One region of the Veillonella fallax genome, then DNA from elsewhere that is predicted to be linked to it. Evidence: riboswitches for the same ligand, from Rfam matches in the RefSeq annotation. Region 1 holds a riboswitch; the other holds the start of a gene.
The links. Region 1 has a riboswitch for cobalamin ahead of nikB (nickel ABC transporter permease). Riboswitches for the same ligand answer to the same signal wherever they lie in the genome.

Region 2: another riboswitch for cobalamin. It lies ahead of LKD20_RS06795 (methylmalonyl-CoA mutase family protein); the one in region 1 lies ahead of nikB (nickel ABC transporter permease).

The regions. Positions count from the first base shown of each region.
Region 1 covers NZ_JAJEQD010000008.1:35,577-40,889, reverse strand. Annotated here, with positions in the region: gene LKD20_RS05175 (ABC transporter substrate-binding protein) at 1-1,141, opposite strand, end outside; gene nikC (nickel transporter permease) at 1,291-2,112, opposite strand; gene nikB (nickel ABC transporter permease) at 2,112-3,050, opposite strand; cobalamin riboswitch at 3,199-3,385, opposite strand; gene potE (putrescine-ornithine antiporter) at 3,833-5,164, opposite strand.
Region 2 covers NZ_JAJEQD010000012.1:37,491-42,803, forward strand. Annotated here, with positions in the region: gene scpA (methylmalonyl-CoA mutase) at 1-258, opposite strand, end outside; gene LKD20_RS06795 (methylmalonyl-CoA mutase family protein) at 263-2,425, opposite strand; cobalamin riboswitch at 2,719-2,894, opposite strand; gene rarD (EamA family transporter RarD) at 3,164-4,060, shown strand; gene LKD20_RS06805 (DUF3829 domain-containing protein) at 4,186-5,088, opposite strand.

The sequences.
Region 1 (5,313 bases):
CAGCTTCTGCATAAAGTGGTAATTCTGCACGAGAGTTATATACTACGAAGTTGAATGTTAATGGTTTGCCATCTTTATCAAGGATGCCGTCCCCATCAGTATCTTTCCAGCCATCTTCTGCTAATAATTGTTTAGAACGTTCAGGATTATACGCATTAGGATCTTTCAAATCTTTGAAGCCATAGTCCATGGATGGTGGAATTGGTGCGGAACCAGGAATGAATGTGCCTTTTAGCAATACATCGGCATAGTTTTTGCGATCTGTTGCGGAAATTACAGCTGCACGAACTTTGTCATCACCAAGAACACCTTTTTGGTTGATACGAGCCAATACTACGCGAAGAGATGCGATTTCATCAACCTTGAACTTATCGTTATTTTGGAATAAGCCCATTTCACCAGCACCGATGTTAACCGCCATATCAACATCACCAGATTGCAAGCTCATAGCACGCGTATTAGGATCGTCGATGGAAGGAATTTCTACAGTTTTAAATGGTACTGTACCATCCCAATAGTTTTCGTTAGCAGCCATCTCAGCACGTTCTTTTGTGAAAGATTTAACTACGTATGGACCTGTACCAATAGGACCTTCCTTCGCAAAGTTACGGCCATCTTTTTCAGATTGTACATCAACGATTAGGAATAACGGATCCGCTAAAAGGCCAGGCATATTAGGATATTCTTTTGTTGTATGAATAACTAATTGTTGACCATTAGCTTCCATAGAGTCATATTCGAAGAATGTTTTTGCACGATTGGATTTTTCAAAAGCCCGTTCGATAGATGCTTTAACTGCTGCAGCATCAACTTTTTTACCATTAGAGAATTTCACCTTATCATTGATTGTGAAAGTCCACGTTTTATGGTCTGGGGATACTTCCCATTTAGATGCAATCCATGGTTGAGGTTTCATTTGTTCGTCAAACTTAGCCAATGTTTCGCCTACACCATAGCGCATGACAACCCATGCGAAGAAGTTTTCTGTAGGTTCTAATGTGGATGCGAAGTTAGTTACACCAACTTTTAAAACATCCTTATTAGCAGCACCATTATTATCAGAGCCGCAACCAGCAATGAAGGAACCCATCATTACAATGCTAAGACCTGCTAAGAGGGCTTTTTTCCAAGATTTTTTCATGTAAAATCTCCTTGTACCATTACATATAAACATAAAACATACACATCATGACCACTACAATCTACAATAGTCATAATGGAAAAACCTTATTACCGCCTATTTATATAACAACTTTCACAACACAAGCTATAAATAAGCATCACACGTAACTAACCTTGGTTCTTAGGATCCACTACGTCCCGTAAGGAATCAGACCAAAGGTTAAAGATAGCAACTACGATAAGGATGGACATACCAGGGAATGCCATGAGCCAAGGGCTCGTTTGCAAATATTGGCGTCCTTCATTAAGCATAAGACCCCATTCTGGTGTTGGTGGTTGAGCACCAAAGCCAAGGAAGGAAAGACCTGCTACTTCAATCATGATAGCCCCAATATCAAGTGCCCCTGTTGTAACAACAAGAGGAAGGATATTGGGAATGATATGACGTCTTAGAATAGTCGTTGTAGAGGCCCCCATCATGACAGCCGCCGTTACATACTCTTCACCGCGAACTTTCAACGTCATAGACCGTACAAGACGAGCATATTTTGCCCAACCAACTACAGATAGCGCTATAATCGTATTCACAATGCTACCACCCAAAATACCAGCAATAGCAATGGCTAACACAACGCCTGGGAAGGATAACATAATATCTGCAAAACGCATGAGGACCATTTCGATTTTACCACCGAAATAACCAGCTACGGCACCGATAATAGTACCAATGCTTACCATGATAACAACGATACTGACACCCATAAACAAGGATAACTGTGTACCATAAATGATGCGAGACAATACATCACGACCAAGCTTATCTGTACCAAACCAATGTTGACTACTTGGCGCTTGTAATGCTTGACTCAGATTTGAGCTAAAAGCATCACCCGGAGCAAGCCATGGTGCAAATATAGCTATGAGAACTACCGCAATCATCAAGGCGCTATAGAAAGAGAACAATTTATGTTTTTGAATAAATTCTGCCATTATGCTCTCTCCCTTTTCAATCTAGGGTCTAATAGGATATATGACGCATCAACTAATGCGTTAATACACATATATGCTAAGGCAACCCACAACACAAAACCTTCGATCAATGGATAGTCGCGCATAGTAATGGCATATACTGCCATATTTCCAAGGCCAGGCCAGGAGAATACCATTTCAATAACTGCAACACCGCCTAATAACCAACCGATAACAACGCCTAGTATAGTGATGAGTGGTAATACTGCATTAGGCAAAATATGACCGAATAAAATTTTCATCTCACTCACACCACGAGCACGTGCGCCGATAACATAATCCTTTTGCATTTCTTCAAGAATAACGAGACGAACTTGGCGCATGTACTTGGACCCGACTACAACAGCTAATGTAACGGCTGGTAGAATTACACCGATAGGAGTTACACGAGAAGATGCAATAGGAACAAGTCCTAATTTAAGGCCAAAGATATAAATCAGTACAAGGCCTAACCAGAATGATGGCATAGACACGCCTACAAAGGAAGCAACGCGCAACAGATAGTCGATCCATTTGTTTCGATTTAAGGCGCTTATAATCCCTGCCGGCAATGCATAGAGCAATGTAAATACTAATGATGTACCTGCCAACATAACTGTCCCTGGCAAAGCCTCCAACATACGATCTACAACAGGCTTTTTAGCAGAGTAACTCATCCCTAAGTCACCTTGTGCAGCATTCACAACCCAGTTTGCATATTGCACTATAAACGGTTTATCTAACCCAAGCTGAGCTCGAGTTTCATCGATAAGCTCCTGAGATACAATTGTATCTGCCGTTTCTAGTAACATCGTTACTGGATCGCCTGGTGCTAAATAAGTGAGACAAAATGTTAAAAAAGTAATGCCAAACAGTGTAACAATGAATTGACCTAGCTGTTTAGCAAAGCGTTTGCCCATAGGCGCCTCCTCCTATACTCTCTAAATACTACAATAATCTAAATGAACAACTAATATGCTTATTTCACCCGATATAGCAGAGGTGCATATAGGAAAACAACAAAAAAGGTTAGTCCACCTGACTAACCTAAATTAAACACGGCATATACATGCCATGCCATCTAGAGCAGGCTTTCTGACTCATGATTCATCGCAACATTTCGGCCTTCCCAGTCTCCTAGTGACCCTATAATGAAACCTTGCTCCTCATTACAGCTATTTGCATAGTATGGGATTTCCACCCATTTTCCTCTTTTACGCTCGGTAATACCGACACTCATTAGTTTATTCATTTTTATCGATTATAAATATACTATATTAATATTATGTTTACAATACGCATACCCCTTAGGGGTATCATTATATTCAATAAAATCAATATAATTTTTATACTAATAAAAAATATCGATTAGTGATAATTGTCAATTTTATGTATAAACCCCTAAAAATACCTTTATATATATAATTTTTCAAGCATAGACTGTATATAGATGTATATATATTAAAAAATGTGATAATAAAGGGCCATATAATATTTCTTTATATAAAATAAGCATTTATTAATCTCCTCCTAATACGTATCCAGTAACTCAACGATCAAAGGATAAGTCTACCCAAAAAGCTGAACCCCATATACGGTTAAAATACATACAACGGTTTAAAATACATGTAACGATTTAAATTACATACAAAAAAGAGGCTATTACCTAGTAACAGCCTCTAATAAGACGAGAGATATTCAGTTAATCGATACTTTGTTGTAAGCGGTGCGCTTTGCGTGTAGTCCACGCTTTACGCAAAACATAGATCACGAAACCGATGCTTACCGCTACTGCACTACCTACCATAGCATCAAAGCCACATGCGTAAATTGCATATAAACAGTAGATAACGCCTGCGCCGAACACGTAGTTGGAACGTTTAATACGGCTTTCAGCTACACCAGCCATACGCATCATTGTAGGTACTGCCAAGATGCACAATACATACGGTACTACGTTAGTTACAACCGCTAAGTTTACTAAGATTTCAAATTGCTCACGTAAGGAGTCGCTAGCAGTGAACAATGTAAGTAATGTTTCAACAGCGAGTAAAATGAATACGCCACGAACAGGAGCATCTTTGCTATTTACACGAGCAAATACTTTAGGGAAGTAACCATTTTCCGCTGCGCTTTTGAATACGCGAGACAATGTGAATTGCCAGCAAAGCAAAGCGCCAAAGCAAGAAATAACCATTGCAGCCATAACGATGTCTGCAATTGTATCATTAAACATGTATACAAATGTCAAACCAAATGGTGCATTAGAATTTAACAAGTCAATGTTAGGCACGATACCTGCCATAACATTCGTGGACAAGATGTAAACCACTGCCACTGCTAATGTACCTGCCACAGTAGCGATAGGTACGTTTTTCTTTGGATTCTCAACAGCATCTGCATTAGCCGCTGCGGACTCAAATCCTAGGAAGCCCCACAAAGTGAGGGAAATGGATTGTTTTACTGCATCGTAAAACGGAAGATCATTTGGGTTCCAAGCCGCCCAATAAATAGACGGATCAAACCAATACCAGCCGATTGTACCAATTAATAAAACCGGCACAATAGAGCCCCAAATAGTCATGTTGCTGAGTCGACCTGTGAAGCGATTACCACGGAAGTTCAAAATCGCTGCAAACCACAAAAGCACAATTGTTACTTGGCTTGTTTGTGTTGCATTAAGGTCAACACCAAAGAAAGCTGCGCCATAACCTACGGCAGATACCGCGATGGCGATATTAGCAATGATGAGAGATATGCTGTAAGCATAGCTCGCCATAAAATGTCCAGTTTTACCGAAGCGGTGTTCTGCATAACCGCCCATGCCCCCTCTAATCTGAGAGAACATACCCGCTTGAGCAAAAATATACGCTAACAGAAGCGCACCCACAGCTGTTACGAGCCAAGATAAAACTGAAATAGTACCAACTTGAGCCAAATTAGTTGGTAACATAATGATCCCAGCTCCTAGCATATTGGCTGCTACCATTGTGGTTAGCTGGAATACAGACATTTTTTTAGCGGTGGTTTTCATGTATCAATCCCCTTTCAAAAGGTGAATTTTTTCTCGTCCATAATTCACTTAAATATAATATACCGCTAAGTAAATTCAGTTCGTGCTGTGATGGGCTTGAATGTGAATTTACCGTTGTTATTCTTATTACGAATTAAATAATAACACCT
Region 2 (5,313 bases), on a different contig from region 1:
CCAAGGACGAGTTACGTACATTGTGGAATAAGGTCCACGCAAGAATGGAGGTACACCAGCCATGTAGTCAAGGTGTGTCATTCCTTCATAATCCATCTCTGTGTAGAGAGGTTTTAGTTGGATTTGCTCCATTGTCGTATTATATAAATCTTCAAAGCTTTTTCCTGTTTCTTTTTGAAGTTCAGCAAGCCATGCATCGCGAGATGTCGGCGACTGAGATCCCAAGCCAAGAGAGGAGAAGTCTGGATTTTTAAACATGAGCTCACATCCCTTTCTTATCTTGTAACGTATGTAAGATTTCGTAGCAATTTGCACGAACGGAAATGAAGTCGTCTACGCCAGCTTCACGATATACAGGCTCTAGGTCCTTAGAAGGTGCCCCTGCCAAAATAACCGTTACATTCGGCATAGTTTCTTTCAATTCTTTTGCAAGTGGTGGAACCAATTCAGGATACGTATCATCTGTAGAACAGATAACTACCACATCGGCGCCACTTTCACGAGCCGCTTTAGCCGCATCAGCCGTTGTTTCATGACCATCATTTTTGATGACTTCGAATGCCGCTACTTCAAAGAAGCCTGTGGAGAAGTCCGCACGAGGTTTATGTTGAGGGATTGGGCCCATATTAGCCAAGAATACCTTCACATTGTCTTTCGTACGTTGTTTATACGCTTCCGTGCGCATGCGAAGGGCTTCGAATTGTTCAGTCCAGCGATGTGCTGTAATTGGTTCGATTGTTTCAGAAGCAATATCACCGGCATCTAAAGCCTTACGGATTTGACGGATTGTCAATTTTTGTAATGCACCAAGCTCAATAAGTCCAATCAACGCGCCTGGTTCTGTTGTACTTGCTTCTAGAGTAGCCTGTGCTTTCACAACCGCATCAGCCTCTGCACCTGCCAAGTACTCATCAATTTGAGCAGCACGTTTTTGACGCAATGTTTCTTGATTTTCTGGTTTTGGATCAAGCAATTCTTCCGTCATGTTCGCATACATGTTGTTACCAACTGCAACGTCCTTACGGAATGCAAGGTTCTTGAAGCGTTCTTCGAGGATTGCTTTCACTTGAGCTTGAGGATAGCCTTCTTTCAAGGCTGCAATAATGCCTCCTTTAGACTCGATGGTTTGGAACTCAGCCCAAATTTTTTCACATAGTTCAGCAGCCAATGTTTCCACGTACCAAGAACCGCCTACAGGATCCACAGGTTGACGCAACTCGAATTCAGTTTGCAACATAACTTGGATGTTACGAGCAATACGGCGAGAGAAATCGTCAGCTTTGCGAATTGGTTGGTCAAACGGAGATACTTCAAGGCTGTTCAAACCGCCTACAACGCCAGAGAATGCTTGTGTCGTATTGCGCAACAAATTTACATATGGGTCGTATACAGTTTTTGTGAAAGCAGATGTTCTGCCGTGTACATGAACGGCGCGGTCCGCTTCTTCAGCACCGAAAGCTTCCATAATGCGAGCCCAAAGTACGCGTAAGGCACGTAATTTAGCAATTTCCATAAAGAAGTTAGCACCTAAGGAGAATGTGAACATCAAGCTCTTCGCGATGGTGTGAATGTCGATGTTACGTTGTGCTAATTGACGCACGTAGCACACAGCCGTTGCCAATGCATAGGCAACCTCTTGCACATCGTTAGCGCCGCCATTAGCGTATACATCGCCGGATACAAGCACTGTTTTAAGCTCTGGTGCCTGTTCTTTAGCCCATACAACAGTATGTGCCATTTCATCAAAGGCTGTATCTAAGGAAATGTGCAAAGCACCGTCTTTCGCCATAACGCCGATAGGGTCAGCACCAACGAGACCTTTCAAGTCAGACGTTTGTTTTTTAGCGCCTTTCACTGTAGCCGCTAACATACCAAGCAAGATGGCTGCAGAAGCACCAGTTTCAATGTACAAAGGGTTTTCCTTCAAATTGAAGCGGTCGATTAATTGTTTGCAGTCATCCATGGTGGATACAGATGTACCACCAACGCCAACAGATGCGCCTACTTGCACGTCTTGATCATGACGTGTTGCTTCATCGAGGCGGATATTGTGAATAGTGCCACCTTTTACAATCTCGTATAAACTTGCATGATTAGCATCTTTAGGCAAAGAGTCATCTACATATTGGGATACACCCCAAGAGTCTTTAATATAACCACTTGCCTTAGTGCCACGTAAGAACTCACCTGCCCCAGGGTATACGCCCTTTGGAATTGCTTCTGCATGCAATGCAGGTGTGTAAATCGGCTGCAACGTAATACCTTCATAGGTTTTCGTGAACATCTTCTTGTGGAAGTCGCCACCCTTTAACGCCTTTTCAACCTCTGCCTGCCATTGTTCATACGTAGGTTTCTCAAATTCATCAAAGGATACAGGAGCTAATAGATCGCGTTCAGCATCCTTTGAAGTCTTTTTGTCAGACATATATGTGCCTCCTTTTCAACTCGAAACCATACCGAGAAACAGCGCACCGTACCTACAATTGTTATGCTTATACACCACCAAAGCTTTCCTATCTATGGATCACATCAACCTCAAATCTGTGTCCATCAGTTTACTAACAATAAAGCCTGATGTATATGCTCAACAGTCACTTTCAAGGGCAACAAAAAACGTGCCACCCAAAAGTGACACGTAAGGTTCCTTGTTGAAAAGTATGCCAAAAAACACTGAAACCAGCATACCTCAATCCCCTTCCTATCGCTCGTAGGTACATAACGGTGATTATCAAATAGGCAGTTCTCCTGGCTCGGGCTCATCGCCTTGCTTTCGCCTTCCCAGATTGCTCCAGTGACATTTTTGAAAGCAGGCTCGTCCTTACAGTGGCGGGACCGCATCGGCTTGTACCGATTTCTCTATTAAGTCTTGCGACACCTATTCTCTATATTCGTTGTTCTAAGTCCAATATAGTGTAAGATTATGCACAAAGTCAATGAACATAACAGTTAATCATAAGTATCAAATTTTAGGTTATAACTAATGCATATTTAAAATGATAAAAACTCATCACTTTCAAATACACGTATTCATCGCTATCAAATATACGTATTCATTGTCTGCAAATCGAGTTATAAATCGAGTACAAATCATCATAAAATCTAAGCCCACGCACAAATGCAAACACAATGCGTGATATAATGAATACAATCACAAGGAGGCATTATGGAGCATACAAGTAAAAAAGGTCTAATGACAGCCCTTAGTTGCTATATCATCTGGGGCTTACTCCCTCTCTATTGGGCATTATTAAACCATGTTTCACCATATAATATACTGGCGCAGCGCATTATCTGGTCAGGCATTTGCATGGCCATCGTTGTATTTGGCTTACATTTTAAACAGTTCAAAAAGGACTTTCAATTACTAAAAGAACAGCGCTCACAACTATTACTACTGTTGCTAGCATCAGTCATCATCAGCGTAAATTGGTTTACCTACATTTGGGCCATCGCCAACAACCAAATTATGGACACGAGCCTTGGCTATTACATCAACCCACTCTTTAATGTAGTGTTAGGTGTCATCCTATTTAAAGAGGTTCTATCTGTACCGAAAAAACTAAGCGTCCTCATCGCTACCATCGGCATCGTCTTGCTCACCTATCAAGTGGGATCCTTGCCGTTAGTGTCGATGATCCTCGCCATTTCCTTCGGTCTCTATGGGGTCGTAAAAAAGAAACTGCTCATCTCGCCCTTTACAAGCATCGCCTTTGAGGCTTGGCTATTAACACCACTAGCCTTACTCTATACGACCATGGTCGATAATACAGTGTGGTCCTATTTCGGAACAGATTGGTATACATCCATGCTACTCATAGCATGCGGTCTGACTACATCGGTTCCATTGGTGCTATTCTCCTATGGCGCCCAACTGTTGCCGCTCAACCTACTAGGCTTCCTACAATATGTATCCCCTACTATTGCCTTGTTGCTAGCTATTTTCTACTTTGGTGAAAGCTTTGGCACACCACAAATGATCGCCTTTGGTTGTATCTGGATAGCCTTAGTATTGTTCTCATTATCAAATCAAATTACAACGCGCATTAGCCTAAAAAAGTAAGTAATATACTAACAATATAATAATCAACTAAAAAAGCTGTATCAAATGATATCCTCATTCGATACAGCTTTCTTTTTATATCTTATATATGCCTATTAATTTATCACACTATTCTTCTAGCTTGCTTATTGATCCAATTCATTCATATTGGTTGTATTCATATTTGAAATATAACGGTTATAGGCCTCAACCATATGTTTATAATCGTTATCTTGTTTGGATCCCATATAGGTACGGATCGCACCAATCGTAGAATTTACAGAGGTCTTAACAGGGTCATACTTAGGGCTAGAAATACCATTCGCTAAATCACCAATAGCTTGTAGCTCTTGATTGATCGCATTTACATCTGGTTCTTTTTCACTATCTAGCTTTTCTAGGACTGCAGTAAGTCGCAAAGAAACCTCTTGTGCAGCGGCTGCATTTTTCTTACCTGCATCACGCAATTGTTGCAACCGTTGTTGCAATCGGTCCGTGTTAATCTTATGCATCAAATTATCAAAGTCAGCATAAATAGGAATAAATTGTTCGTATAACTGAACATATTTAGGGCCTAATTGTTGCTCCTTAGCATAGTTATCTGTAGTATACCCTTTAGATTTATAGTATGCATCAAGTTCTTCCGCAACCGGTGTAATTTCGTTTAATTTTGAAAGTAGCTTATCTAAAGGCTCCTTCATTTCATCATACGGAATACCTGCTTGCTTAGCCTCTTCTAATTCTTTTTGTAGCTGTTTAAAGTTCGGCGCATTAAATACAGTTAAATGCTGCCCCGCTTTTAACTCATTAATAGTTGGCCTATTCGCATAATCAAACATTACAGCCATACGATTAAATCGGCTTATTGCTTTTACATATTGATTAAATAACTGTACCTGATTCTGCTCAGACCGCTGCGCAATTTCCTTGCGACTCTGTTCAGTGCCCTGCCATAATTCTGACATACTACAACCGCTCAACAATAAGGGGGATGTCAATGTAGCCGCACACAACACAGCCATTGCAATCCGTTTACCCAATGGTTTCATGATGAATTCTCTCCTTTCATCAATATACAACCCTATTTATATACTTTAATTATATACCAATATGATTTATATAAATAGAATTAATGCGTATAAATCATATATCTATTTTGTCAAGTGACTAATAGAGTCAGGGGTGACCAATGGTCACCCCTGTTTTCCTTTATATACGGTTAGACTATAAATAAGAATATATAACTCCTAACAATTGTTTTATACGTATACACG